Regions from separate parts of the Sinorhizobium sp. CB7 genome, predicted to be linked through region 2. Evidence: riboswitches for the same ligand, from Rfam matches in the RefSeq annotation. Region 2 holds a riboswitch; each other region holds the start of a gene.
The links. Region 2 has a riboswitch for cobalamin ahead of AAE029_RS16035 (CbtB-domain containing protein). Riboswitches for the same ligand answer to the same signal wherever they lie in the genome.
Positions count from the first base shown of each region.

Region 1: linked by a shared signal. The riboswitch ahead of cobU (bifunctional adenosylcobinamide kinase/adenosylcobinamide-phosphate guanylyltransferase) and the one ahead of AAE029_RS16035 (CbtB-domain containing protein) in region 2 are both predicted to bind cobalamin.
Region 3: linked by a shared signal. The riboswitch ahead of bluB (5,6-dimethylbenzimidazole synthase) and the one ahead of AAE029_RS16035 (CbtB-domain containing protein) in region 2 are both predicted to bind cobalamin.
Region 4: linked by a shared signal. The riboswitch ahead of AAE029_RS35715 (ABC transporter substrate-binding protein) and the one ahead of AAE029_RS16035 (CbtB-domain containing protein) in region 2 are both predicted to bind cobalamin.

Region 1 covers NZ_JAULLL010000002.1:261,514-268,956, reverse strand. The annotation lists gene cobN (cobaltochelatase subunit CobN) at 1-1,935, opposite strand, end outside; gene cobW (cobalamin biosynthesis protein CobW) at 1,945-2,994, opposite strand; gene cobU (bifunctional adenosylcobinamide kinase/adenosylcobinamide-phosphate guanylyltransferase) at 3,000-3,524, opposite strand; cobalamin riboswitch at 3,676-4,075, opposite strand; gene AAE029_RS05425 (chloride channel protein) at 4,254-6,044, shown strand; gene AAE029_RS05420 (cobyric acid synthase) at 6,049-7,443, opposite strand, start outside.
Region 2 covers NZ_JAULLL010000008.1:13,272-20,714, forward strand. The annotation lists gene AAE029_RS16020 (cytochrome c) at 1-168, shown strand, start outside; gene AAE029_RS16025 (cytochrome c) at 403-1,317, shown strand; gene AAE029_RS16030 (hypothetical protein) at 1,347-1,589, shown strand; cobalamin riboswitch at 1,632-1,850, shown strand; gene AAE029_RS16035 (CbtB-domain containing protein) at 2,025-2,210, shown strand; gene AAE029_RS16040 (CbtA family protein) at 2,223-2,945, shown strand; gene AAE029_RS16045 (hypothetical protein) at 2,948-3,229, shown strand; gene AAE029_RS16050 (aldo/keto reductase family oxidoreductase) at 3,345-4,238, opposite strand; gene AAE029_RS16055 (LysR family transcriptional regulator) at 4,337-5,236, shown strand; gene AAE029_RS16060 (N-acetyltransferase family protein) at 5,301-5,867, opposite strand; gene AAE029_RS16065 (SDR family oxidoreductase) at 6,040-6,948, opposite strand; gene AAE029_RS16070 (TetR/AcrR family transcriptional regulator) at 7,144-7,443, shown strand, end outside.
Region 3 covers NZ_JAULLL010000002.1:376,983-384,425, reverse strand. The annotation lists gene AAE029_RS05990 (NADP-dependent malic enzyme) at 1-1,597, shown strand, start outside; gene AAE029_RS05985 (LuxR C-terminal-related transcriptional regulator) at 1,752-2,489, shown strand; gene AAE029_RS05980 (acyl-homoserine-lactone synthase) at 2,601-3,245, shown strand; gene AAE029_RS05975 (DUF2865 domain-containing protein) at 3,409-4,488, shown strand; gene bluB (5,6-dimethylbenzimidazole synthase) at 4,600-5,286, opposite strand; cobalamin riboswitch at 5,329-5,542, opposite strand; partial or broken gene AAE029_RS05965 (ankyrin repeat domain-containing protein) at 5,590-7,321, opposite strand.
Region 4 covers NZ_JAULLL010000040.1:10,373-17,815, forward strand. The annotation lists gene AAE029_RS35685 (GIN domain-containing protein) at 1-283, opposite strand, end outside; gene AAE029_RS35690 (DUF1700 domain-containing protein) at 318-890, opposite strand; gene AAE029_RS35695 (PadR family transcriptional regulator) at 887-1,213, opposite strand; gene AAE029_RS35700 (alpha/beta hydrolase family protein) at 1,371-2,360, shown strand; gene AAE029_RS35705 (ABC transporter ATP-binding protein) at 2,515-3,279, opposite strand; gene AAE029_RS35710 (FecCD family ABC transporter permease) at 3,276-4,241, opposite strand; gene AAE029_RS35715 (ABC transporter substrate-binding protein) at 4,316-5,365, opposite strand; cobalamin riboswitch at 5,613-5,849, opposite strand; gene aztD (zinc metallochaperone AztD) at 5,888-7,105, opposite strand.

The DNA.
Region 1 (7,443 bases), on a different contig from region 2:
GGCCTGCGTACCCTCGCCAGGATCATTCACGATAAATGGATAGAGATGCGGCAGCGGCCCGAGGATCGCCTCCGGATAGCAAGCCTCGGAAAGGGCGAGCGCCTTGCCGGGCAACCATTCGAGATTGCCGTGCTTGCCCATATGGATGACGGCATGGGCATCGAACGCCCTTCTCAGAAAGGCATAGAACGCAAGATAGCCGTGCGGCGGAAACAGATCCGGCGAATGATAGCTTTCCTTGGGATCGATATTGTAGCCACGTGCCGGCTGGATGCCGACCAGGAGTTCGCCGAAACGGGCGAATGACAGCGCGAAGACACCGTCGCGGAAATAGGGGTCGGCCTCCGGAGCGCCCCATCGCGACCTGATCTCTTCCTGAACTTTTTGTGGAAGAGACGTGAAGAAGAGATTGTACTGATTTAGAGAAATTATCTCGCGTATCAATCGACCGTCATGGACGGAATTGGTCGGACCGTCCATCAGATGGCGCATCAATGCGTCACCATCGGCCGGAATATCGGCGACCGGATAACCGGCCCAGGCCAGTGCCTTCAGCACCTCGATCGTGCCAGCCGGCGTGTCGAGCCCGACGCCGTTGCCGAGCCGGCCGTCGCGGTTCGGATAATTCGCCATGACCAGCGCAACACGCCGGTCTTTAGGGGCGGTATGGCGAAGCCGCGCCCAGTTCGCCGCCAGCTGCGCGGTAAAACGCATCCGATCTGCCGCCGGCTCGCTGGCGACGATATTGGCCTCCACACGATCGTCGTAGCGTGCTGCCGTCTTGAACGAGACCGCACGGGCAAGCACGCGTCCGTCCACCTCCGGCAGCGCCACGTTCATGCCGAGATCGCGCGCCGAAAGCCCCTGCGCCGAGGCCGCCCAGGCCTCCCTTGAGGAGGTCGAAAAAATGGCCTGCAGCACAACGGCTCCGTCCGATTCCAGCACCGTCGGCTCGCGATCGGCACCCGGTGCTGAAACCGCAAAGCCTGTGGTATTGATCACCACATCCGGCTTCAGCTCTTGAAGGACACTTTCCAGGATCGCCTTCGAAACCGGATCCTTGAGGCTGTAGGCAAAGACCGGCAGCGGCCGCATCCCCTCCGAGATCAGAGCATCGATAAATGCTTCGACGGGTCTAGTCTCTCCGCTTTGGACAAGCGCACGGTAGAAGCTGATCGCGACAGTTGGGGGTTCAAATCCCTCCTCCGCTACCATTTCCAGACTGTGGTCGGCCGAGCGTAGCCCCTCATCCGCCCTTCGGGCAGCTTCTCCCCGCAAGCCGGGCGAAGGGGATGCCGCACCCTCGGAGAGCCCCCTCTCCCCGTCGAGACGGGGAGAGGGCTGGGGTGAGGGGCAAATCCTCTTCCACTCCTCTACCCCGATCACGCCCCTGCCCGGCCACCAGATCCCGGCCTTCATCAGCGGCGTAGCCGGTGCCGGCTTCTCCGTGCCGGAAAGCATTGCAGCTGCGTAGCTGAGAAACGCACGCGAATTGGCGTCCCCGCCTTCGATTAGGTAGGACCATAGGGCATTGAGATCGTCGAGCGGAACATTCGAAAAGGGTGTAAGCCCCGGATCAGGCCTGGAATCACCTGGCAAAACGGCGATAAGGCTGTGGCTTCGGGCTGCTGCCGCATGCAGCGCTTCCAACGCATGATGGAAATAGCTGGCGCCGCCGAGCGCGCGAACGATGATGAGCTTCGCATGCCGCGCCGTCCGCTCGATATAGGTATCGACCGACATCGGATGCTTAAGGGTCATCAGGTTCGCGAGCCGCAGAGAACAGGCCATTTCCTGCGCATCATAAGCGCCGGCAATGGCCGCGAGTTCGGTATCGGCGGCAGACAGGAACAGGACGTCGCCGGGAGACTGGCCGAGATCGACCGCCTCCTCGCCGTCAGTGATCGTCCCTTTCTGGGCTAGAAGTAGATGCATTGCCCGATCTTATATCAATCCCTCGATCGCCTTACGCACTTCGCCCTCGTCCATTTCATGTAGGCCGATCACGACGAGGCGGGTGACGCGGGCTTCGCCCGGTTCCCAGGCCCGATCGAAATAGTTGTCTATGCGGCTGCCGACCGCTTGAATCTGCAAGCGCATCGGCTTGCCGGGGACATCAACGAAACCCTTGAGGCGCAGCACATCATGTTCGGCGATCACGCCCTTCAGCTTTTCGACAAAGGTCGCCGGATCGCCAATCGGACCGAGCTCGACGACGAAGCTGTCGAATTCATCGTGATCGTGCGGCGTACCGTCCTCATGCTCCAGCTCGTGGTGCGACTTGCGGTTTGCGACATCAGCTTCCGCTCCAATGCCGAGGCCGAGCAGGATGGCGGCAGGCACTTCGCCATTCCTGGCCTCGATCATTGTCGGCTTGCGGGCGATCCGGGAAGCGACCTCTTCGCGGACGCGGCCGAGACCGTCGCTGTCGATGAGATCCGTCTTATTCAGGACGATAAGGTCTGCGCAGGTGAGCTGGTCTTCGAACAGCTCTTCGATCGGGCTTTCATGATCGAGGGAATCGTCCTCGACGCGACGCGATTCGACTGCATCGTGATCGTCGGCGAAGCGACCAGCGGCGACTGCCGCGCTGTCGACGACGGTAACGACGCCGTCAACCGTCACTTGCGTGCGAATATCGGGCCAGTTGAAGGCGGCGACCAATGGCTGCGGCAGTGCCAGACCCGAGGTCTCGATCACGATGTGGTCGGGGCGCCGCTCGCGTTCCAGCAGCTTGGTCATGGTCGGGATGAAGTCATCGGCGACCGTGCAGCATATGCAGCCATTGGTAAGCTCGATGATGTCGTCCTCCGTGCAGTTCTCCGCACCGCACCCTTTCAATACCTCACCGTCAACGCCGAGATCGCCGAATTCGTTGATGATGAGGGCGATCTTCTTGCCGTTGGTATTGGAAAGCAGGTTGCGGATCATCGTCGTCTTGCCGGCGCCCAGAAAGCCGGTGATGACGGTGGCTGGAATCTTTTCCTGGTTCATGCGGATCAACCCTTCATTTTGAGCGGCAGCCCCGCCGCTACGAAATAGACTTCGGCCACTGCTGCGGCGACCATCTGGTGAAGCCGGCCGGCCTGGTCGCGAAATTCGCGCGCCATGCGGTTTTCCGGCACGATGCCGAGACCGACCTCATTGGAAACAAAGACGAGGCGCGCCCGCGCCATCGGCAGGAATTCGATGAGAGCGGCAAATTCACTCGCCATATTGCGCTCCTCCATCATCAGGTTCGTGACCCAAAGCGTCAGACAGTCGATGAGTATGGCTCTGCCATCGGCATCGATTGTGCGCAGACAACTCACAAGATCGAGCGGCTCCTCGTGCGTCGTCCAGAGCGCGTCCCGATCGGACTTATGCTGTTCGATGCGGCATCGCATCTCCTCGTCCCAGGCGCGGCCGGTCGCCACATAGTGGCGTTCGGGACCAGAGGACATGACAAGCGATTCGGCGAAGCGGGATTTGCCGGAGCGAGCGCCGCCGAGAACGAGAGCGGCGCCTGATGACTGAAATGGCATCAATGGCTCCGGTCGTTACACGAGCGGACGCAAATCGGCGCGAGACGCGACCGGAAAGCACGGAAGGACGTTCGCGCAAAGCGAACGCAGGAATAATTTCAGCGCCATGACAACCTCCGTGCTGGCAGCGGGGATTTTCCCCATCGATGGGCTTCCGCCCGACACGCATGGCAGGTCTCCTGGCTCGCGGGTAAGGCACCGCGACCGGGGCAGACCGTTTCGGGTCGCCCTGATCGTGCACCAGCGGATCTCCCTCGCCTTCCCGGCTTGCAATCATGAAAAGGCGGACGATTCGTAGAAATAGAGGCGTCCCGCCGCGGTTGATCATGATGCCACGCCAGTGGCTTTTTCCGGCTCCCCTCCTTCTCGCCCGCCCGCGCCATGCGGGCCGCCGACGAAAATTCGAAGGAACCGAACGGAAGACCCTGACCGCTCTACAGTCGCGGGGTCGGCTGTGATGAGAGCGCCCGGCATGGGTCCGCTCCTTCACATTCCCTTTTCATCCCATGCGACAACATCGCCGCTCGGGAACCATCCGTATGCCGCAATGATTAGGCGTTCGGTTCTCGCAAGTCAATCAACGCCAATTATGCGACACCGAATGTTCCAACGACGAAACCTGCAAGAAAAAAAAGAAACTTGCCGGTCTTCTGCCGCAATTCTTTGACGTTCAACGACTATAGAGGCGAACGCCTCCGGATCAGGACACGCAAATCACCCATCTTTTCCATGCTGCAGAAATTTGAACCGCGCCGTCTCGGCATCCTCTATACACTCTTCGACCCTGGTCGCCTGAGGGCGCTTGTCCGTCGCAGCGAACTCGGTCTCGTCTTCGCCGGAGCCCTTATCGGCGTCACCTCCGGCCTCGCGGTGACCGCCATGAGCCTTGTATCGACGAAGATGCACAGCCTGATTTTCGGCATCGGTGAGGCCGAACGTCTGAGTGCAAGTGACATAGATAACCGCTTTCTGCTGTTGGTTGCGCCAGTCGCGGGTGGCATCATCCTTGGCCTGCTGATCTTCCTCCTCGCCAAGACGCGGAAGAAACCGATGGTTGACCCGATCGAAGCCAACGCGCTTCATGGCGGCCGTTTGTCCCTGACCGACAGCATCCTCGTCGCAGTCCAGAACGTGATTTCCAACGGTTTCGGCGCTTCGGTCGGCCTTGAGGCCGGTTACACCCAGCTCGCCGCCGGCATTGCCTCCAAGGTCGGCTACAAACTGCAATTGCGTCGCGCCGATCTAAGGACGCTGGTTGGCTGCGGTGCCGCGGGCGCAATCGCCGCCGCCTTCAATGCACCCTTGACGGGCGCCTTTTATGCTTTCGAACTCATCATCGGCACCTATACGATCGTGTCGCTGACCCCGGTGGTCGTCTCCGCCCTGATTGCGACGATCGTGGCCCGTCTTCTCGCCGGCAGCGACTTTATGATCGATGTCGGAGAATTCGGCAGCGTCGCGACGGCCGACTACGTGCCCGCAATTCTTCTGGGAGCCTTCTGTGCCGGCGTCGGCATCCTGCTCATGCAGGCGGTATCCGCCGTCGAGGAAGTGGCGCGCAAGAGTTCCATCGCTCCGCCTTTCCGTCCGGCGCTCGGAGGCATTGTTGTCGGCTTGCTCGCCATGATCTCGCCGCAGGTCCTTTCGGCGGGCCACGGTGCTCTGCACCTGAATCTTGCCCGCGATGTCGCGATCCCATCGCTGATCGGGCTTTTCCTGTTGAAATCGCTCGCATCAGCCGTGTCGATCGGCTCGGGCTTCAGGGGCGGTCTGTTCTTCGCCTCGCTCTTCATGGGTGCCCTGCTCGGCAAACTCTTCGCCTATTCGGCTCCCTATTTCGCGAACGCTACGCTGACGCCGGTGATCTATGCCGTCGTTGGGATGAGCTCGCTCGCCGTGGCGATCATCGGCGGTCCGCTGACGATGACGTTCCTGGCCTTGGAGATCACCGGCGACTTTGCCATTACCGCGCTGGTGCTTGCCTCGGTCATCACCTCGTCCCTGGTCGTCCGGACAACCTTCGGCTACTCGTTCGCGACATGGCGATTCCATCTGCGCGGTGAAAGCATCCGCAGTGCCCATGATGTCGGCTGGATCCGCAATCTGACGGTCAACAGACTGATGCGGTCCGACGTGCGCACGGCCAATGCCAATGTCAGCGTGGCCGAATTCCGCCGGCAGTTCCCGATCGGTTCCACCCAGCGCGTCATCCTTCTCGATGATTCGGAAAAATATGCCGGTATCGTCCTTGTGCCGGATGTCTATGCAGGCCTTGTCGACAAGGATGAAGAAAATCAAAGTCTCGCCGACTTCATCAAATACCGGAATGATTTTCTGCTGCCGCAAATGAATGCCAAACAGGCGGCTGCGATCTTCGACAAGACGGAAAGCGAAGCGCTTGCGGTCGTCAACAATCTGATTGAGCGCAAGGTCGTCGGTCAGCTCAGCGAGAGCCATACGCTGCGCCGCTACAGTGAGGAACTGGACAGGCGACGGCGCGAGGTTTTTGGCGAGCTGTAGGGGCCTAGCCCAGCAGGCTCTTCAGCCAATCCCGGTTCAGCACTTTGTCCAGTTCCATCGCAATCTCGTCCAGCGCGTCCTCGACACCCTGGCGATAGTTTGTCCGCTCGCCTGAAAGGCCGAAGCTTTCGAGCAGTTTTGTCCTGTAGGCATCGCTGCTGAAGAGCCCATGAAGATAGGTGCCCATAACTCGGCCATCGGCGGATACCGCACCGTCCGGGCGGCCATCGATAATTGCCGAGGGCCGTTCGCAATCGCTGCCACGCGTGATACCCAGATGAATTTCGTACCCCGACAGAGGCACATTATGTTCCGCTGACCACGCCTTGCTGTTGCGTACAGTCTTTTCCGGCGCCATTTCGGTTTCGATATCGAGCAGCCCCAGTCCTGCCGCTTCTGCGGTCGTGCCTTCGATCCCAAGCGGATCATGGACCATGCGGCCAAGCATCTGATAGCCGCCGCAAATACCAATGACGCGCCCGCCACGCCGCACATGGGAAGCAAGTTCGCGGTCCCACCCCTGTGCACGCAAATCCGCCAGATCGCCGATGGTCGATTTCGATCCGGGGAGAACGACCAGTGCCGCATCGGCAGGCAGGGACTCGCCCGGCCGCACGAAAACGAGATCGACGTCCGGCTCTGCCCTTAGCGGGTCGAAGTCGTCGAAATTGGCAATGCGCGGCAACACCGGAACAGCGATCTTCAATGCACTGCGACTGCCGCGCGCAAGCCTTTCCAGCACGACCGAATCCTCGGCCGGCAGTCTTCCGGCTGATTTCAACCAGGGTACAACCCCAAGACATGGCCAGCCGGTAAAGTCGCCGATCGCTTTTATGCCGTCGTCGAACAGGGCCACATCGCCACGGAATTTGTTGATGATATAGCCAGAGATCATTGCGCGGTCGGTCGCGGGAAGAATGGCGTGGCTCCCGACCAGCGAGGCGATGACCCCGCCCCTGTCGATATCGCCGACGAGCACGACCGGGACACCTGCGCATGTCGCAAATCCCATATTGGCAATGTCGCCTGCCCGGAGATTGATTTCGGCCGGAGACCCTGCTCCTTCCACGATAACCAGATCGCTGCCTTCGCTGACCTTCGCAAAGCTCTCCATGACGAAGTCGAGCAGTTGCGGCTTCAGACGCTGATAATCACGACCCTTCGCCTGCCCCCAGACCTTTCCCTGCACGACAATCTGGCTGCCAGTTTCCGATTGTGGCTTCAAGAGCACCGGGTTCATGTGGACCGAGGATGGGACCCGCGCTGCAAGCGATTGCAGCCATTGCGCCCGGCCGATCTCGCCGCCGTCCTCGGCCACCGCCGCATTGTTCGACATGTTCTGTGGTTTGAACGGCCTGACCTTCAGGCCTCGCATGGAAGCAAGCCGGCAAAGCCCTGC
Region 2 (7,443 bases):
TGGGAAAATATGAGCGACTTCAAGGCACGCGCTGAGAAACTCTCCACCGACGCAGAGACCCTGGTCGCTCAGCTTCCAGCGGATGCTGCGGCTGTCGGTGCCGCCGTCAAATCACTTGGCGCCAACTGCAGCGGCTGTCATGAGAACTACCGCATCAAAGTTGACTAGAGCGGGATGCCGAAAAGTGTGCGCGGTTTTCGGACAACATCCCGCTCTGACTTTTTGATTTAGAGGCGGATCCAGATTTCAGGTCGATTCGACCTGAAATCATCCGGCTCTGAGGCTGATCGGTAGGTCGTTTCGGCGCCACCGCCGCATCTGTACCGCGCCGGTCTTGCCTCCGGCGCGGTTCTCTCATCTTATGCAGCGCAAAGATCTCCGATATTTCTAAGAAGGAAGCCAATGGCTGCGATAGTCGCGAAAGTGCTGCTCTGTCTTGTCGGTCTCGCTGTCATCGGGGCGGGCGCCTTCTATTTCGTCACCCGCCCGGATCCGCTGCCCGAAAGCCATTGGGCCAATCTCGGGGCGCCTGACGTCAAGAACGGCGAGATGGTTTTCTGGGCAGGTGGCTGCGTCAGCTGTCATGTGGCGCCCGGCGCCCAGGGCGATGCGCGGCTTGTGCTTTCGGGAGGGCTGGCCCTGAACAGCCCCTTCGGCACCTTCCACGTTCCAAACATCTCCCCGGACGAAACGGCCGGCATCGGTACCTGGACGCTGGCCGACTTCGGCAATGCCATGAAGCGCGGCGTCGGCAGGAACGGCGAGCATCTCTATCCGTCCTTTCCCTACGGCTCCTATACGCGCATGAGCGACAAGGACGTCAACGATCTCTTTGCTTTTCTGAAGACGCTGCCGAAAAGCAGCAATGTGGCGCCGCCTCATGAACTACCGTTTCCGTTCAATATCCGGCTGGCGCTCGGGGGATGGAAATTCCTCTATTTCAATGATCAGCCGCGTGTTGTGCTCGCTGACGCCGACGACAAGGTCAAGCATGGTCAATATCTCGTCGAAGGGCTTGGCCACTGCGGCGAATGCCATACGCCGCGCGATGCTCTTGGCGGCTTCCTCAAGGACCAGTGGCTGGCTGGCGCGCCGAACCCGGAGGGCAGGGGCCGTATTCCGGACATTACACCCGGCTCGAAGGCGGTTGGCTCCTGGAGCGCGAGTGATATCGCGAGCTATCTAGAGACCGGCTTCACGCCTGACTTCGATTCGGTCGGTGGCTCCATGGTCGATGTCCAGAAGAATATCGCCCGTCTACCCGCTTCCGACCGTGACGCGATCGCGGCCTATTTGAAAGCCATCCCGGCGCGCTAGGACCTTCCTCGAGAAAGAAAGCGGATAGCATGAAACCTGACAGACCGCTCTCTTCCGAGGACATCGACGCCGCGTTCATCCGCCTGAAGCAGCGCTATGCGGCCGGGAACGAGCCGATGGCGCGCTGGATGACGGACACCATGGCGAAGCTGGAGACGCGTCTTGCAGAGGATGTCAAGGATCCGCGCGACCTGGCTGAGGCGCGTGCCGCCGCTCTCGCCTTCATCCGCATGACACTGGAACAATGGGCAAAGAGGCCGCCGCATGAATAGGACGCGCAGCGGCCGTATTGACACCGCCCGGCATGCTGAGTGATAGTTCCTTCATTCGATGGTTCCCCGTAAGCCAAGCTTCGGGGATGAAAAGGGAACACGATAGGGATGACCCATGAGGGGCCCGATTCGTGGCTGCCCCCGCAACTGTGAGCGGCGAGTCCGAGGACCAATTCCGGCCACTGGTATTTAAACCGGGAAGGCGCGGTTCCGGATTGTGACCCGCAAGCCAGGAGACCTGCCATTGAATGATGTCCAAGTCGGGCGGGGTGTCCCGAGACTGCGATGCTGATGGAAATTGCCACTCTCGGCAACTTATTTCCGTCGTTGCGGCCTTTTCGTCCCTCCAGGCTATACCATTCCACTCGGGAGCCGCCGCCTTGCGCAGATCGCCGGCTCATCAATTTATCTCTGCGCTGGATGAGGGGACGTTTCATGCCTGTTCAGCAAACTGCTTCCACTGTCGTCACGACCGACGTCAAGGCCGGCAAAATTTTGCAGTCGGTGATCGCCATCTGCTTCGGTTTGGTCATTGTCGGTTTCGTCGGCTTCTCGCATCTCGAAGTCGTTCACAATGCGGCGCATGATACGCGCCATGCCAACGCGTTTCCCTGCCACTGAGCGGTTAGAGCCATGTCGCTTTTCCGTTCGATCGTCTTCACATCGGTCATTGTTGGCCTGATCGTCGGTGTTGCCGTCAGCGTCGCGCAATTTATCGGCACGAGCCAGCTTATCCTCAAGGCGGAAGTCTATGAGAAGGCTGGCGAAGCACCCGCGCACGATGCCGATGCTGCAGCGCCCGCCGCGCACGATCATACCGCCGTGGCCGCGCACGAACATGAGGAAGGCGGCTGGGAGCCGGCCGACGGCTTCGAGCGCAACGCCTTCACGGTCGCCGCCAATATCCTGACCGCGATCGGCTATTCGCTGGTTCTAACGGGCCTCATCGCGTTGCGCGGCAAGCCGGTTACATGGCGCGATGGCCTGCTGTGGGGGCTTGCCGGATTTGCCTGCGTGATGCTGGCGCCGATGCTCGGCCTGCCGCCGGAACTGCCGGGCACGCAGGCTGCTCCGCTTGGTGAGCGGCAGATCTGGTGGGTTGGAACGGCCGTCGCGACCGCCGCCGCCATCGGGCTTATCGCCTTCCAGCGCAAGCCCTGGGCTGCCGTGCTCGCTGTCGTTCTGATCGCCGCGCCGCATCTGATCGGCGCCCCTGCGGCCCCTGAAGGAGAGCATGCGCTGGCGCCGGAGGCGCTGGAGCATCAGTTCGTCGTCGCAGCCGTGTTGACGAGCCTGCTTTTCTGGGTGCTGCTCGGTTCTCTCAGCGGCAGCATCTATCGCCGTTTCGAGGCCTGATATTGCCCCGCCTTGTCGCCGAATGGCGCGAGGACATCGATGCTCTGCAATTCGCCGCCGTGGATCACGGCGGCGTTTGCGTCATTCACAGGCTGGCCTTTCGCAGCCTGCTCGGCTTCACGCCGCAACGAGAGGATTGCCTCGCCTATTTCACGATGCATTCCGTCGCTTTCGACGCGGCGGCCTCGGCGAAGATTGCGGCTGCAAATATACCGCCGGGCCGCAGTTTTCATTTGAACAGCAGGGATGTTTCCCGGCAGCTCAATGCGGCAAAGACCCTTTAGATCGGGATGATTTCAGGTCGGATCGACCTGAAATCTGAATCCATCTCTCGATCGAAAAGTTGGAGCGGGATGTCGCCCGAAACAGCGCACACTTTTAGGCACCGCGCTGCGGCGTTCAAGCAGACACGGCAGGTTCTGGCTTTTGCTCTCCGATCGCATCCAACTGGGCGAGCGCTTCGTTAGATAGCGTCAGTTTGGCGGCTGCGAGATTTTCACTCAGATGCGCCAGCGATGACGTTCCAGGGATGAGGAGAATGTTTGGCGCCCGGTGCAGCAACCAGGCGAGGGCGATTTGCATCGGCGTGGCGTCGAGTTGCGTCGCCACCGTTGAAAGGATCGACGATTGAAGTGGCGTCATGCCACCCAGTGGCCAGAAAGGCACGTAAGCGATGCCGGCCGCCGCCAATGTGTCGATAAGGCCGTCATCGGCGCGGAACGCGAGATTGTATTGGTTCTGGACGCATGCGACCTCGGCGATGCCACGCGCTTCTTCGACTTGTGCGAGGGTGACATTGCTCAAGCCGAGTTGCCGGATGAGCCCTTGGCGTTGTAGCTCGGCAAGGACAGCAAATGGCTCCTCGATCGACCCCTCCGCTGGTTCGTGTATTGTGCCCGGAACGCGCAGATTGACGACATCGAGCACCTCGACTCGGAGGTTCCTGAGGTTGTCGTGAACCTGGCGGACGAGATCGCCCGGGCTGAGGGCAGGGCGCCATGATGCATCGTCACCGCGGGACGCACCGACTTTCGTGACAATCACCAAGTCGTCCGGATAGGGATGGAGCGCCTCGGCGATAAGCTGATTGGTGACGTGCGGGCCGTAGAAGTCACTGGTGTCGATATGATTTACTCCAGTCCCCACGGCCTCCCGCAGAACTGCGAGTGCCATTTCCCGATCCTTTGGCGGGCCGAACACGCCGGGACCGGCGAGCTGCATGGCGCCATATCCCATGCGATTAACCGTGCGGTTGCCGAGATGAAAAGAACCGGCGGACGAGATGTTAGTCATGACAGATCTCCGTGCGTTAAATTCGCACCCTATTTGGACCTGTTCGGATCTTATGATAATACAGCACAAACTCTACGGGCTGTGCGCGGTGGCGAACAATGGAAAATCTGAGTGATCTCTCGGCTTTCGTAGCGGTGGCCAAGGCAGGCGGGTTCCGTGACGCAGCGCGCGTGACCGGCGCATCAGCCTCGCACCTGAGCGGGGCCGTCCGGCGGTTGGAGGCGAAACTTGGTGTTCGGCTGCTGAACCGCACGACACGCAGCGTCGCTCCTACCGAAGCAGGCACCCGCGTGCTCGAGCGGCTGATCCCGGCCATTGCCGAAATGGAGGCGGCGCTGGATGTCGTCAATGCGTTTCGTGATCGCCCGACTGGGACGCTGAGGCTCAACGTGCCCTCCAGCGTGGCCAACGGCGTCTTGCCCTCGATTATCGAGCCGTTCCTGAAGGAATATCCGGACATCCGGCTGGAGGTCGTCGTCGAAGACAGCTTCGTCGATGTGCTTGCCGCCGGATGTGATGCGGGCATTCGCTACGACGAGCGGCTGGAGCAGGACATGATCGCAGTGCCGATCGGTCCGCGCATCCAACGTTTCGCGACGGCGGCGGCCCCGAGCTATCTCGCAGTTCGAGGACACCCGGAACATCCGCGAGACCTCCTCGACCATAACTGTCTGCGTGGACAATTTGCCGGCGGCGCGATCCCGATCTGGGAGTTTGAACGCGACGGCGAAATCATGCGTATCGATCCGACCGGGCCGCTGATGGTCCGGCCTGGAGCGGCAGCAGACATGTTGGTCAGTGCCGCCATCGCCGGGCTGGGAGTCATCCGCCTTTTCGAAGAGCGGCTTCGTCCTGCACTCGATGAGGGGACTCTCGTTCCTGTGCTGGAAGCTTGGTGGCAGAGCTTTTCGGGACCCTTTCTCTACTTTCCAAGCCGGCGGCTCGTACCTGCGCCGTTGCGCGCCTTCGTGGATTTTATCAGGAACAGGCGCAGCTAGATTCATCTAGTCGGAGTCCTGAAGGTCCTCGGAGTTGCCGCCAAAACTCGGTCGGACTGCCGCCTCATGCCAGAGACTGCATGTATCGCATGCCGGTGACGGGACGGGGGATGAAGTCCAACTGCTCGTAGAAGCGGTGTGCCTGTACATTGCCGGTCGCCGCGCTGACGGAGAGGTAGCCGCAACCGGCCTTGCGCGCGATCTCGCGTGCGCGGTCGACGAGATGCTGGCCGATACCATGGCCGCGATGACCGTCGCGCACGAAGAGGTGATGCAGGTCCATGCCACGCTGGCCCTCCTGCGCCCTGTAGAGGGGAACGAGGATGGCGTAGCCCATCAGCCCTCCGCTGGACTCGGCAACGAGCGCGGTAATCCATGGAACCAGGCCGAAGAGATCGCGCTCGAGTTGCTCCAGCGTCGTGGCGGCGGCGTCGCCATGGTGAGCGGCAAGAAGGGTTATCATTTCATGAAGTTCCGGCAGGTCGCGCTGCTTTGCAGTGCGTATGGTGACCACCGGCGGGCGGGGGAGGGTGATTTCGGTATCCTCGGTCATGGCCTTCGCGTCCTCTTGATTTCTGCCGTCAGGACGCTGCCGATACAACAAAGCCGCCTGACGGCGGCTTGTTGACAATATGATCTGTCCGGCCGCCCCTTACAGGTACAGCCAAAAATACGAGCGAGAATGGAGCGCTTGTCTGATCATGCGCCCTAGATTCCCCGAAACCGGGGTTTTGTCAATAAGGGTCGAATTCGATCTCTCGGAATGTTGCCGAGAGATCTCTCCGATAGTACCGAGTGATAACCTATCTGTAGCCTGTCGCATCGGCAGGCTTTCCCGCATCCTGCACTTCAGGGACATAGCGCCACGCATCGGGGCTGGAACCATCGAGGTCGGTGAAACCATAGACCTGCGCCAGTCCGCCGCTGGAAAGCGATTGGCCATTCCAGCGTCCGCGATCCGGATCGGCCGCAAGCGCGGCAACGGCACGCCCGATAAAGCGTGGTGTCTCGGATATGACGAAATGCGGTTGCTTCGAAAGGGCATCGCGCCAGTTTTCCTCGGTCACGCCAAAGGCTTCCAGCATCATTTCCGAGCGCAGCCATCCCGGTGTGAGGGAGACGGATGTCGCCCCATGTGGCGCAAGGTCTCTGGCATGCGCCCAGGCCAGGCGCGTCAACGCCACCTTGGCGAGATCGTAGAAGGGCGAGAGCCGGTAATTTTCCGCATTGTACTTCGCTGTGCCATCCGTGACTTCCACGAGGAGGCCGCCCGGATGCTCGATCAGAAGCGAGAGCGCATAATGCGCTGTGACCAGATGCGTCTCGATGCCAAGGCGCAGCATGCGCAGACCTTTCTGCAGGTCGTGTTCCCAGACCGGCTTGTACCATTCCATCAGCCGTTCCCCACCCCAGATGTCGTTGACGAGGACGTCGAGGCGTCCCTCATCTGCGCGGATCCGATCGATCAGTTTTCGAACGTCGTCGGCGATGAGATGGTCAACCTGAACGGCAATACCCTTGCCGCCCGCTTCGGAAACCAGCTCCGCCGTTTCTTCTATGGTTTCGGGGCGAGCATATTCCGATTGCTGTTTGCGCGTCGTCCGTCCGGTCACATAAACAGTTGCGCCGGCGGCGCCCAGTTCGACGGCAATTCCCCGACCGGCGCCTCGTGTCGCACCGGCGACCAGCGCGACTTTTCCTTGAAGCTGCATGAGATTCCTCCCAAAATCACACCCATTCGAAGGATTAGAGCAATTCCAGGAAAAGTGCGAAGCGGTTTTCCGTCGGGAATTGCGTAAAAACAAAAGGTTAGAGCGTTTCTGCGCTTCTGTGAAAAGCAGAACCGCTCTAGCGGTTCTTCGCTACAATGATTATAAATGATCATTCGTTTATAAATGGATGTCAAGATGCCTCGTCCCAAAACTCTTTCCGATACCGACGTCCTGACCGCCGCACACAGGCTCATTCATCAGCATGGGCCGGCGGCGCTGACGTTTGCGAACGTGGCTGAAGCCTGTGGCCTCTCCTCGGCGACCCTCGTCCAGCGTTTCGGCAGTAAGGCCGGGCTTGTGCAAAGCACGCTGCTCTATGCCTGGGATCGCCTGGACGAGAAAACCGAAAGGCTCGCAGCCACTGTTCCGAAGACTATCGACGGTGCGATCGCGCTCCTCGTAGCACTCTCCAGAGACTATGGTGGGATCGAATCC
Region 3 (7,443 bases), on a different contig from region 2:
CGAGGGCCGGACCGAACTGATGGACAAATGGAAGGCCGTCTATGCGCAGAAGAGTGACATGCGCACGCTTGCCGACAATATCGGCGGCGCCGATGTATTTCTCGGCCTTTCCGCAGCCGGGGTCCTGAAGCCAGATCTGCTCGCGCAAATGTCCGAAAAGCCGCTCATCATGGCGCTCGCCAATCCGACCCCGGAAATCATGCCCGACCTCGCGCGCGCCGCGCGTCCAGATGCGATGATCTGTACCGGCCGTTCGGACTTCCCGAACCAGGTCAACAATGTTCTCTGCTTCCCATATATCTTCCGCGGTGCGCTCGACTGCGGCGCAGAGACCATCAACGAGGAAATGAAGATGGCGGCGGTCCGCGCGATCGCGGCGCTGGCGCGCGAGGAGCCATCGGATGTGGCTGCCCGCGCCTATTCCGGCGAAACACCTATCTTCGGACCGGACTACCTCATTCCTTCGCCGTTTGACCCACGCCTGATCCTCCGGATCGCCCCGGCGGTGGCGAAGGCTGCCGCGGAAAGCGGCGTGGCGCGGCGACCGATCGCGGACTTCGACGCCTATCTCGATCAGCTCAACCGCTTCGTCTTCCGTTCCGGTTTCATCATGAAGCCGATCTTCGCCGCCGCCAAGACGGCAGAACGCAAGCGCGTCGTCTTCTCCGAAGGCGAGGACGAGCGCGTCCTGCGCGCCGCCCAGGTCTTGCTTGAGGAAGGAATCGCAAAACCAATCCTGATCGGCCGCCCCCAGGTCATCGAGACGCGCCTGAAGCGATATGGCTTGAAGATCAGGCCGCATGGCGACTTCGACGTCATCAATCCGGAAGACGATCCGCGCTTCCGCGAATATGTCGATCTCTATTTCTCGCTTGTTGGCCGCCGCGGCGTCATTCCCGAAGCGGCTCGCACGATCGTTCGTACCAATACGACCGTTATCGGCGCCTTGGCTATGCGACGCGGCGAAGCCGATGCCCTCATCTGCGGTCTCGAGGGTCGTTACGAGAAACACCTGCGCGACGTCGGGCAGATCATCGGCAAGCGCGAAAACGTCCGCGATTTCTCCGCTCTTAGCCTGCTGATCTCCCAGCGCGGCGCGACGTTCTTCACCGACACCTATGTGACTTTCAATCCGTCCGCAGAGAGCATAGCCGAGTCGACGGTGCTCGCTGCTCAGGAAGTCCAGCGTTTCGGTATCACCCCACGTGCCGCGCTCGTCTGCCACTCGAATTTCGGTTCGCGCGAATCCGAGAACGCCACGAAGATGCGCAATGCGCTGGAACTCATCCGCAAAGCCGCACCCGATCTGGAGGTCGACGGCGAGATGCACGGTGACAGCGCTATCTCCGAGAGCCTGCGCAAGCGCGTCATGCCGAACAGCACACTCTCAGATGAAGCCAATCTGCTGGTCTTTCCCAATCTCGACGCGGCCAACATCACTCTCGGCGTCGTCAAGACGATGACGGATGGCTTGCATGTCGGACCGATCCTGCTCGGTGCCGCCAAACCGGCGCATATATTGTCGCCCTCTGTCACCTCGCGAGGAGTTGTCAACATGGCCGCTCTCGCGGTGGTAGAGGCATCGCATCCGGATTGAGCCGTAGGTAGTTGGTGTGACGCAAAACAGGACACATGCTGCGCGTCACACCCTTAGATTATTAGGGGTTGAATCGCATTAAACTCTGAATTGCTCTAGACGTTCCCGTTCCGGCCATCGATAGTCGATCCCTATGAATGCTCAGGGTTCAGAAATGGCCGGAAGACACGCCTACTTTGACATGCTTGATTGGCTCGATGCGCAGTATCCGGCCGATCCTTATGAATTTTTCCGGCGGATGCGCTCGGCCTACGGGATCTCTCATCTCTTTTATGCGGACGCGACAGTCTTTGCCCGAACTGTCCATCTGCATCGTGCCCATCACACGTTGACGGCCTCGCAAGAGCGCGAAGTCGCAAGCCTTGATCGGGTGGTATTGCTTTCGGTGCTCAGAACCATACTCGGCACGGTCCGGCCGCTGGAACATGGGACGCTTCGCAAACGCCTTCCCCTTGCCGCTCCCCTTTTTCACCTCATCGAAGCACTCGGGCTGCCGGTAGAAGGGATATCCTATCCATTGGTGTCGACGGCTGGCCGCGCGGCCGCACTTTCGATCACCATTCCCACGTCGCATGCTGATCTCGCGAGCTATCTTAGATGCTATGGCCGCGACATTCATACGCTCTCGGCGCTCTTCCATGCAGGACACGTCGATACCGAGCATAGCGCACCGGCCGACGATAACCCCATATCTCTCCTCACCCCTCGAGAACATGAGGTGCTGCGCTGGTCCGCTGCCGGCAAGAGTTACTGGGAGATCGCTGTCATCCTTGGTATTTCCGAGCGCACCGTACGTTTCTTCATGGGCAATGCCCGGCGCAAGCTTGACGTCGTGTCCAATACACAGGCCGTTGCGGAGGCCGTCTGGCGCGGTTTCCTCCCCCAAGCCTGACATTCGTACATAACTAACAACATAATAGTGTCGCGTATACTGTCGCTAGTGACAGTTTAGGAGGCCTGCTCCTTTTGCCAGTCTTCTTCGGCCAACCCGAAGGAGACTGCCATGATCAAGCTTTTCAACGGAGTGAACCGCCACCAGCACCCCGGCGCAATGGACGCCATGTTTCGGCTCCGCAAAAAGGTCTTCCACGACCTTCTGAAATGGGATGTTCATGTCGAGGACGAATGGGAGATCGACGGATATGACCGGGCCAATCCGATCTATGTGCTTTCCCATGCGCCCCGCACGGGCCGCCTGCGCGGCGCGCTAAGATTGCTTCCGACACTGGGTCCCAACATGCTGGATGATACCTTCCCGATTCTGCTTGGCGGCAAGCCGGAGATCCGCAGCGAAACGATCTGGGAATCCAGCCGCTTTTGCATCGATCCCGAGATTTCCCAGGACCGCGCCTCCAACCAGGTGACGATTGCCGCCGCCGAGCTCATGTGCGGCGTCGGCGAACTGGGTCTCGCCTCCGGGCTTTCCCATATCGTCACGGTGACGGACGTCTTTCTCGAACGTATGTTCCGGCGCATGGGATGCCCGGGCGAGCGGATCGGCGATCCGCAGAAGATCGGTTCCGTCCACGCCGTCGCCATCGCCTGGGAAGTCACGGAGGATCTTCTTGAGAGAATGAAGTCCGTCGCCGAGATCGAGGGGGAACTGCTCGCAAGAGAGACGACACTGGAACTCGCCCGGGCAGCATGATCAGCACAGCCGGCGAGCGTCCGTCGTGGACATTTCTCGCCGGCCGTTCTAATTTTTTGCAAAGGCTTGTTAAGGCTGGAGCTGTATACGATAGCCAACTTAAGTCTTGATGCCCCGTGAGCCGGCTGGAACCTTTCGCCGGTCGCCTGCGAAGGAAGAAACAGTGAAACGCCGGAGCCTTTCCTTTCTTCTCGTCCTGCCCCTCCTTGCAGCACCCGCGGCAGCGCAGACAAGCGCGCTCTGTGACGATCTGAGGGCGCGTCTGGCGGATCTTCGCGAAGTCGTCGGCAACAATCCCGAAACGCGGCAATACGCAAATGCAATCGCCCAGCAGAACCTCGAAATGCGCAAGGTGCAGAACGATCTGCGCGATTACGGCTGCTCGGGCGGCAGCTTCGTCATTGTCAACGGCGAGAACGCCCCAATGTGCGAGGAACTGCAGGCCGCACTTGATCGCATGCGCGACAATATCCGCTACCTGATCGACAGGCGGAACCAGATCAATCTGACCAGTCGTCCGGATGACGGGCTCCGGCGCCATCTGCTCGCCTCGCTGGAGGAAAACGGCTGCAATGAAGCCAGCATTGTGACGCCCGATGCACTCATTGACCCTGACCGGGACATCGGCCGACGGATGCCGCAGGAGACTTTCATTCCGCCGATGGGCAGTGATCCTCGCGACATCGGGAATTATTCTGACCCACGCGAATATCCCGCCGATGTCAGCACCGTCTGCGTGAGAACCTGTGACGGCGGGTTCTTTCCGCTCTCATCCCATGCGGGGCCTAATGATTTCCAGCGGGACGCGGAAACTTGCGCACGGATGTGTCCGGGCGTTCAAACGGAGCTTTTCTATCGGGTCCTCTCCACTCAGGAGGCGGACGACATGGTTTCGGTTTCGACCGGTGCCCCCTATAGCGCAATGCCCAACGCTTTTGCCTATCGAAACCGGCCTCCGGGAGAAAAATCGTCCTGCACCTGCAATTTCTCGGCCTATTACGAGCAGTTGCGGCGCAACGGCGAACAGGCGTCGACACCGGAAAGTTCGGTCACCAGGATAGAAACGAAGAAATCCCAGCCGACGTCGACCACGGCGCTCAATTCGCCAGCACCGCCACCGGAGCGACCTTACGACCCGGCAGCAAACAAGGTCCGCCAGGTCGGTCCACAATTCCTCGACGACGCCCAAGGGAAGATCGACCTGAAAAAACCGGCCCTTCCCGGCCCGCAGCCGCAGCAATAGAGCAGTTCCAGGAAAAGTGCGAAGCGGTTTTCCGTCCGGAATTGCGCAAAAATAAAAAGTTAGAGCGGTTCTGCGCCTCCATGAAAAGCTGAAACGCTATAGGCAAACAGCTCAGGGAGTGTTTCCCCAGCGCTCGCTGAAGACCAGTTCTTCGAGCGGCAGACGTTGCCGCCAGCCCTTCACTGCCAGTTCCGGTTCGCTGTAAAGCTTATCGACATATCCAACACAGAGCCAGGCAACAATCTCGATCCTTTCTGGAATGCCGAGGATATTACGGATGTCGCTGTTATGAAAAATGCTGACCCAGCCAACCCCAACCCCTTCGGCGCGGGCCGCCAGCCATAGGTTCTGAATGGCGCAGACCGTCGAATAGACATCCATGCGCGGATTGTGGGTCCGCCCGATCACGACCTTGCCGCCGCGATCCGGATCGCAGGTGACGCAGATGCTGAGCGGCGCCTTGCGGATGCCTTCGAGTTTCAGGGAGCGATAGGTCTCGCGCCGTTCTTCCTCGAACATCAGCGCCGCCTCGCGGTTCGCCCGGTCGAAGGCCTGCCAGGCTCTCTCACGCACGTCTGCATCGCGCACGAGGATGAAGTTCCATGGCTGCATGAAGCCGACGGAAGGTGCGTTGTGCGCCGCCTGGAGAAGCCGGTTCACCAAGTCATCGGGCAAGGGATCAGGCAGGAACTGGTCACGGACATCCCGCCGTGTTTCAATGGCGTGGTATACAGCCTCACGTTCAGTGACGGAAAAAGCTTCCGCACGGACAAGAAAGTCCGCAGATTCTGGTCGCATCGTCAACTCCCCAACAATGCTGACCTCCCCGCCGTCCACGCGGGTCAGCCTATCTCGCCAGGCCGGTCTTCTGACTAGGCTTCCTCTGCCCGCCGCTGCCTTCCCGGTTCAGGAACCAGTGGCAACCATCTGAAAAGAGCTTGAGAAAGCTCAATCCTGCGGCAGGCATCCGCCATACAGCGTTGGGCACGTTCCGGATTTTCACCGGATTCCCGATTCTCCCGCTTGCGCGGGCACCTGACCCCACCGGTATGCGCGATGCGCTCGCAGAAAGCAAGCGGATCGCAAGGCGCCGGCCGAGGCTCACGTCATCGGTGTGTGGCCGTCAAGAATCGAGAAGAGCGCTTCATCGCCCATTTCCCGTGCCACATGCTTCAGCGAACGGCCGGATGTATTCCTGATCGTGGGATCGGCACCTCGCTTCATCAGGAAATGGATTACCTCGAAGCGGCCGTTGAGAACGGCAAAGCCGAGCGGAGTGAGCCAGTCGCGATCCGGATCCGCTCTGCCGCTGGGCCGGAAGCTTCCAAATGTTCTCTCCATCAGTGACGGATCGGCGTCAAGCAACGCAGTGAGCTGATCCATCATGCCATAGGCAGCCGCAGCGAAGATATCGAGCGACTGATCTCTAAGAAAGTTGACCATGTCCGGCTGGCCGTTGTACTCGGCCCAACCAATCGGCGGCGCATAGTGGTAAGGATCGCGGATTTTCGTATCGGCGCCATGCTCGATCAGGAGCTTTGCCATCTCGATATGGCCATGCAGGGCTGCCTCATGTAGCGGCGCTCGGCTCGTCATGGCGTTGACATCGAAACCGAGCGTCAGCATGCGTCTGACCGGTTCGAAAGCGTTGTCGGCGACCGCTTCATGCAGCATTGCTGGATGGACGCGTTGCATCTGCGCCGGACTGGTGAGCTCCCGCATCATCCCGACCACCTCTTCGATCGGAAGTTCCGTATTCATGATCGAAATATGGAGCTGGTCTTCTGGCTTCAGTCGGACCGCAACTGCTCCCTTTCTCACGAGATACAACGCCAGCTCCCGGTCGCCGCCGAGCTGGGCCCATTCGAAAGGCGTCCGTCCGTTGACCGGTCTGATGACATCGGCGCCGTGTTCAACCAGCAGCCTGACGCGCTCGGGCATGCGTTTTTCCAGTGCCCAGGCGAGCTGGTAGTCGAACACGGTCTGCGAATTCTCCACGAATTTTCCGTCTGTCCGCACCAGCCAATTGTTGCGATGCTGAGCCGAGAGCCCGTATTCGAGAAGCAATTTCAAACATGAATTATCCGGTTCGAACATGCGATTATAAAGCGCCTGGCTGTCGTTCGGATCGGCACCGGCATCGAGCAGATGCGCGCGAAAGCGATGCAATCCGGATGTTCGGGCTGACGCAGCTTGCCCGCTTCCCCCTCGCCGAAGGCGCCAGTTAGCGCCGTGAAACGATATTGTCCGTCATCGAGGTAGAAGGCGTTGGGACTGGCGCCGCGTTCGATCAGCAGTCGTGCTGCCGGAAGGCTTGAGCGACCCGGCACACGCGCATAGGCGGCATAGAGCAGCGGTGGCCAATCATAAGGTCCGCCCTTGCGGTCGAGAAGCTGCGGCTGGCGGTCAAGCCAGCGGGCAACGCGCGTGGCGTCGCCGATGGCAGCCGCGACATGAATGTTCTCGTCCGCAATGACGGGGTGGTCCTGCAGCAGGCGGAGAGCTGCCTCGAAACGGGCTGGATCGGCGGAAATGCGGGCGAAATAGGAAACCGTCGCAAGCGAGAGAAAGTGATTGGCGAGCTGATCGCGCGGCAGTTCGTCGGGACTGATCCTGTCGAAATGGGCCTTGAGCTTGGTCCAGCTCGAAAAGCCATGTTCACGGGCGATGACAAGCTGGACGTCCTGCAGTCCGACGTCCTCGATTTTGGAGAAATAGGATTCAACGCGAGCGCGGGCCGACGCATCACCGGATTGCACGGATCGGAGGAGAAGTTTCGCCTTTTTTTTAGGGATTCAATGCTGGCGCTCGCGGCAGATGGGCGCGTGGTCATGACGACCTCCTTTCGTTCACGTCCGGTATCCGCGCCCACAGACTGAAAAGAGGTGTGGCAGTCTATAAATTCAACATCAGGTGGGCTTTGCCCTTCCCGCGGATCGGATGCGCCCTGCGAAC
Region 4 (7,443 bases), on a different contig from region 2:
CATGGTCGAGAAGTGAGGGATCTCCGCTCACGATAGCCTCCGCCTTGTCCCCCCGCTGATAGCGGACCGAAGCCGGCAGATCGATTATTAGACTGTCACTAGCCGCGAAAGTAAGGGTAACCTGCTGTCTGGTAGATGCGGTGGATCCACATGCGGACGGCATTGCACCCCATAGCTGCCTCGCATCGGCCCAATCTCGCCCCGAAAGTCCGATACCCAGGGTTAGAAAGATAACTGAGCCGATCAGTCCGGCCGTCGCGACGATCGTCAATTTTCCGCTCATTGTCAGGTTCCTTCAGCGTGTTGACATAGCAAATCTAAACGCGCTCGTGATCCAGCTTAGCCAAGCGGAAATGGAGTCTGGCATAGTGGCCGAGAAAACGTACGCCTGCGCCCAGTCCAATGAGCAGCAACGCGCCGCCACCCAGCAGGCCACTCACAAGGCCAGCGCCAATGAGCAAGCGCGCTACTACTCCAGTCACCGGTTCACCAAGGTGGAATAGGAAGGTGGTGAAGACAATCTTTACGCCGACCGCGCCGATCGCCGACAGTGCGGTCGCGACGCCGAGTGCAACGAAAATCGTGACGATCAGCAACGGCAGCAGGAAGAAAATGTCAACGATCGCGAGGCCGGCGAGAGCCGTTGTGGCTGCCAGAAGATTCGAAAGGCTCCAGTGAGCTTCGAAGCGGCGCAGGCCAGCGTCAGCCCGTAGTTCCCTGGCAATTCTGGCCGGGTCGCCCAATGCGGCAGCGACCTCTTCTTCGCCGCGGCCGGACGTATTCGACTCGGCAAAGTGAGCGGCATAGTCAGCAACGATGTCGTCGACATCTTGAGGCGGCAGACCGGCAAGTCCCGATCTCAGCGCACGTAAGAAAGCATCCCTGGTCATGGCAGATCCTCAAGAAGTTTATCGACGGCATCCGCAAACGATCGCCAGTCGCGGCGATGAGCTTCGAAAACCGCCTGGCCCAACGGCGTCAGGCGATAGTATTTGCGCGGCGGCCCACTGCTCGACTCCATGATGCGGGTGGCCACCAGGCCGTCATTTTGCATCCGGCGCATCAGCGGGTAGATCGTGCCTTCACCCATGCCGACCGCCGCGACCAATGTGCTGGCAATTTCATAGCCATAGCCCTCACCCCGTGAGAGCACGGCCAGAACGCAAAGATCGAGGGCACCTTTTCGCAATTGAACTTGGATCGAGTCGGCCATGAAAACCTCAACTTTCCAGCTTGAATATAACAAGCTATCTGCTTATGCAAGGTATCCCCGTGTTCAGCCCACGCTGAACGCGTAGGTTCCTCACTTTCACTTGGATGTTTCCTACCGAATGGACTCGTAAGTACCTCTCGCTGAATGGAGCAATTCAATGACTCGTCTCGCTTTAGCGCTTGCTGCGGCTCTCTGCCTCATCGCGCCATCGACCCATGCTGCAGGCTTGAAATTCATTCAAATTCCGGCCGATGAGAACGGCGCGGCCATCGATGCGGCAATGTGGTCGCCTTGTGCGGCGGCATCCTCAGAAATGAAGATCGGAGCACTGACTGTACCGGCGGTGCCAAATTGTCCGATTGTCGGCGAAAAACTGCCGCTCATTGTCATTTCGCACGGTTACAGTGGCTGGTATCTCGGCCATCATGATACCGCTGAGGCGCTTGCCGATGCCGGTTTTATCGTCGTTGCAGTCAATCATCCCCATGCCAATCACGCGGATATGAGCCGTGCAAACGGCCTCCGCGTGCTGATCGAGCGTCCCGCCGATATCAAGCGAACCATTGATTTCATGCTTGCCGCCGCCCCCGATGCCGCGAAAATCGATCCGCAGCGTGTCGGCTTTTATGGATTTTCCCAAGGGGGCTATACGGGCCTTGTCATCGCCGGGGCGAACCCGGATTTCAACAAGCTGCCGCCGCGCTGCGCGGATCCGAAAGCGACCGGATGCTCGCCCGTCAATCAAGCTCAGCCTTCACGGCCAAAGCTACCATCTCAGTCATTGACTCACGACCCTCGTGTCAAAGCAATGGTTGTAGCGGATCCGCTAAGCGTCGTTTTCCAAACGACTGACAGTGTGAAGGATGTCAAAATTCCTCTTCAACTTTGGGGATCGGAACTCGGAGGAGGTGGCGGAGCGTCGCCCGAAAATGTCGCAACGCTTGCCCGCCTATTGCCCGGAAGGCCCGACTTTCGGATCGTCCCCAACGCCGTGCATCTCTCATTCCTGACACCTTGCCCGGAAATACGGCCACCTTCGGACGCCTGCATCGATGCTCCTGGCTTCGACCGTGTCGAATTCCACAGAGAGTTCAATGGTGCGGTAGTCGCATTCTTCCGCCAGCATCTGGAAGCCAGGCAGCCTTGAAAAGCGCAGCTAGACACTTCGGACGGTGACGAGAAACATAGATTTGCGCGTAAGGTTCTTCAGCTTCGCCCCTCAGGCGCTTCTGCATCCAGCCGAGGTGGCTGCGAGAGCCAAGCCGGCCGAAGGCGCGACCGTTGATCAACGAGCCTCAACGTCAACCGACCAGATACTGGATGTGATGGCGGCCATGAACGGCCGACTTCTCGATATGAGCCCGCACACCGAACACATCGCGAATGAGATCTTCCGTCAGCACCGCTTCGGGACGGCCTGCGGCCACCACGCGGCCGCCCTGCAGGACGGCGAGGCTGTCGCAGAACATGGCCGCCAGATTGAGATCGTGCAGGGCAATGACGCTGGTGACCGGGAGCTTCGTGACAAGGTCGAGGAGCTCCAGCTGATGCTGGATGTCGAGGTGATTGGTCGGCTCGTCGAGGAGCAGTTCGGACGGCGTCTGCGCCAGCGCCCGGGCGATATGGGCGCGTTGGCGCTCGCCGCCCGAAAGCGTGCGCCACAGCCGCGTTGCCTTGTCCGTCATGCCCACTTGTTCCAGCGCCGCGCGCACTGCCGATTCATCGGCGAGATCCCATGGCGAGAAAGCGCCTCTATGGGGCGTGCGGCCCAGGCGGACGACGTCGCTTACGGTTATCTCGGCGTCCGTGGTCGCCTGCTGCTCGACCAGTGCAACCCTTCGCGCAATGTCGATGCGGGCGATCCTGGCGATGTCGACATCGCCGAGCCTGATCACGCCGCTCTTGACCTGCCGCAGCCGGCAGATGAGGCGCAGCAGGCTGGACTTGCCCGAGCCGTTCGGACCGAGCAGTCCGAGCGTCCTGCCGCTGGCGATTTCCAGGGTGACGCCGTTGACGATCATCGCGCCGCCTGCGTCCCACCGCACATCCTCGATCGAAATGCTCAAACCGCCCTCCTGGCTTTGTAGAGAATGATGGCGAAAGCCGGCGCGCCGAAGAGTGCCGTGACCACACCGATCGGCAGGACCTGCTGCGCGACGATGGTGCGCGAGACGATATCGGCGAGCACCATGAAGATCGCGCCGATCAGCGCCGTTGTCGGCAGCAGACGGCCATGTCCGGGACCGACGAGGAAGCGCGCGGCATGCGGAATGACCAGGCCGACGAAACCGATCGAGCCGACGATGCTGACCATTGTGGCCGTCATCAGCGCCGTCAGGGCGAGCAGGACAATGCGCACGCGCCTGACCGGAATTCCGAGTGAAGCTGCGGAATCGCTGCCGAAGGTGAAGGCGTCGAGCGCGCGGGTATGAAACATGCAGATGAGGAAGCCGGCAAAGGCAACCGGCATGGCGAGAAAGACGTCCGGCCAGCGAACGCCGCTGAGGCTGCCGAGCAGCCAGAACATCACGCCCCTTGCCTGCTCGGCATTGGCCGAGGTCGTGACGATATAGGAGGTGAGCGCATTGAAGAGCTGCGAACCGGCAACCCCTGCCAGAATGATCCGGTCGGCGCCGCCGCCCGCGCCCGCCGCAAGCAGAGAGACGAGAACGAAGGCTGCGACTGCGCCGATGAAGGCGCCGGTCGAAAGGGTCATGACCCCGGCCCCGACGCCGAGGATCATGATGGCGACGGCGCCGGTCGAAGCACCCGCCGAGATGCCGAGCACGTAGGGTTCGGCAAGGGGATTTCGAAGCAGCGCTTGCAGGATGGCGCCCGTCAGCGCAAGCGCCGCACCGGAGCTCGCGGCAACCAGCGCCCGGCTCAGGCGATAGTCCCAGATGATCCCCTCATGGATCGGCTTGATCGTGAAGGTCGCACCGAAGACCCGATTGGCGATTGCTTCCGCGGTCGTCTGCAAGGGGATGACGATTTCGCCGATCGACACCGCGAGGCTGATCGCCAGCATCAGGGCGATCAGCGAGAGTGCGGACAGGGCGGCAAAGGCGCCCCACCCGCTTCGTTGCGTGGTTGTTGCGATGCTCACTGGGCCAGCCCGAATTTCCGGATGCCTTCCGCCAATGTCTCGATGCCGTCGACAATGCGGATCGACGGGCTCATCGCCTGCGAGTCCATCACAATGATATGCTTCTTTTCCACCGCATCGATCTTGCTTGCGACCGGATCGGTCTTAAGGAACTTCACCTTGATCGCCGGATCGTCGGCGGCATAGCGACGGCGGTCCATGGCGGCAATGACGATGATGTCAGGGTTGAGGCCCGCAATCGTTTCCCATCCGACCATCGGCCATTCCTCGTTCGTGGTGATCACGTTCTTTGCGCCGAGGGTCTGCATGATATAGGCGGGCGCTCCGTTCCGTCCGGCCATATAGGCCTCGCCGTCCACCTCCTTGCTGGAGAACCAGAAGACGACGGGAATGCCCTTCGCCTTCGCATTGGCAACCGAGGCGATCGCCTTGGCCTCACGCTCTTTCAAGCCTGCGATCAGGGCATCGCCCCGATCCTGAACGTCGAAGATCTGCGCAAGCTCGGCGATTTCCTGATAGATGAGGTCGGTCTTCAGCATTTCCTTGCGGACACCGTCCCCGCCGACGGAATTGTCCTTGGCGGCGCAATCGGCCGGCGCAACATAGCTGTTGATCCCGAGCTTCGAAAACTGATCATAACTGCCAACCGAGCCGTTCGGACCGACATGCCATTCGAACTCTGCGGCAACCAGTTCGGGATCAGTTCCGACGACGGACTCAAAGCTCGGATCATTGTCCGCAAGCCGTTTGATCCTGCTGTTTTCCGCCTCGAACTGCTTCAGGACAGGGCTGAACCAGACTGCGGTTCCGGTGATGCGGTCGGCAAGACCGAGCGACAGTAAGATCTCGGTCATGGCCTGGCCGACCGACACGACCCGCTCGGGCGCCTTCTCGAAGGTGACGGACCGGCCGCAATTGGTGATGGTCAGAGGATAGACCGTCGGGGCCGCGGACGTAGCCGACGAGCCTGCCCCGAAAGCGAGCGCCGCAAGGGCGAAGGTCAGGGCGCGCGGCAAGGATTTGCGGATAATAGGATGGGGAAACATGGCAATGCTCACTGAAAATCGGAGGCGTGTCCGCTTTGCGGATCGATCGCTCCGGTGTTGATGGGAAATGCTCGCTCAATCGGCGGCGGTGCCGGTAGCTGTGCCACCAGATTACTGGCAGACGCGCTAGCGATTATCTTTTGTCGAAAAAGAGGATCCGGTCCGTCTCATGCGGGCGGGTCTGCGCCTGAAAATGGCGTCAAAAGAAATCATGTCGTCTCCTGTTCCGGGCAACCCCGCCCGTTCAATTGGATCTCTCTTCGACGGCAGGTCTCCTGGCTCGCGGATATGCGCCGGTTCATCTGCCTTCCCGTGAGGCTTAAGCTCACAGTGGCATGGCGCTCTCGCGCCACGGGGATGATCGGCAATCCGCTTACAGTTGCGGGGGCAGCCACGGTCTTGGTCCCTCTTGGGTCGTCCGCACCGTGTTCCCTATTAATCCCTTCTGAGTCGTCATCGGGGAACCGTCGCGCTCAGTTACGCCGAGCGCGACGGTCGCGTCAAGCCGCGGGAGGCAAGCGGTCAATGGACGGTCCCGGATCCCCCAACGGCGACGATGCTGAAGGGCTGCCCTTCGACCGCGATGGTGCGGACCTCCTTCATCGTGTCGATGTCGATCATCCGAACGAGGCCATGGCGGGGATCGGTGATGGCAACCTCATCGCCGGCCACCGCAAGCCTGGGGCGTGGGTCGCGCCAGTGGCCGTCCTTGCTGTAGGGCTCGGTGACCGTCGCCGATACGCGGATTTTCCCATTCAGGATATCGATGACATGCAATTGCCCATCTTCGGTGAGCACGTAGGCGTTCTTAATGCGCGCAGGATCGAGTGCGAAATCGATGCGTCGGGTCGGCAGGTCTACAAGGCGGTAAGGCTCGGCGCTTTCGGGATCGATCAGGGCAATTTTGTCTTCGCCGTAATTGCCCAGGAAGAACTGCATGGCCTTGCTGCCGAGCAAGGTGGTGACCTTTCCCTTCGGCAGTGCTTCGCCATATTCCAGCATTTTGAGTTGCACGGTCCCCTGCTTGCCGGGACGCGCGATCAGGACGCCTTCTTCGCAGCCAAAGGCGACAAGCCTCGCCGAGAAGGCCTCCCCGTGCAACGCCGAGCAGGGTTCCACCTCGCCGATCTGCCCGCCGCTCGCATCGAGAACGCGCAGACCGAGACGCGGCGGCAGTTCATCCGGCTTCGTCTCCGCCTTGGTATCGGGAACGGAAACAAGCATGTTCTCTCCCATGGGGACGGCGACTCCATGGTGCGGCGCCGTCGCATCGATGGTCCTTTGGTGCGCCTCGCCCGTAAGGATTCCTTCTTCGGAGAGAAGCCTCGCTTTGCCCTCCCGGTCGTAAAACAGCACCACGTCGTCGCCATGCATGACGGCGTGGACCGGTCGCTTCCCGTCGAAGGCAACCTGTAGCAGCTCGGGTTCGGACATTTCCAGATCGCGATGCTCGCCATGGTCGGAAAGCGTCACGCCGGATTTGATCGCCTGGACGGTATCGGCTTCGGTTTGGACGGCAAAAACGGTCCGGCCGGAACCGCTGGCGGAGAGCGCAGCATATCCCTTCAACCCGAACTCGCCAGTCTGCCTTCCCGTCATAGCATCGAATGACCGAGCTATCGGAGCGGTATGATCGGCAACGAACAGACGCCATGCCTGCCTTTCCTCTTCGGCATAAGCCGAGCCCGTCAAAATGCCTGCCGCCGCAATACTTCCGACCATTGTCGATCTGGATATCATGGAAATTCTCCTTTGATATGTAATAACATTACGTCTGCTATCAAAGTTGCCGAACCCTGTCCAGTCTCTCGGTCCGCAATCTAGAACTTGAGGTGCCAGATGTGAGCTTTCCGGAGGTTGTCCGTGTTGATGCATGAGCTAGAGCAATTCCAGGAAAGGTGCGGAACGCGGTTTTCCGTCCGGAATTGCGTAAAAAATAGAAAGTTAGAGCGGTTCTGCGCTTCCATGAAGGCTGAAACGCTCTGGCGGGGATCTATGAAGGGCAGTGCGAGGACACGACTGCCGGCTTAGCCGAGGATCAGGGCCGGGATGCGCCTCTCTGCCCTCATCAAGTCAGC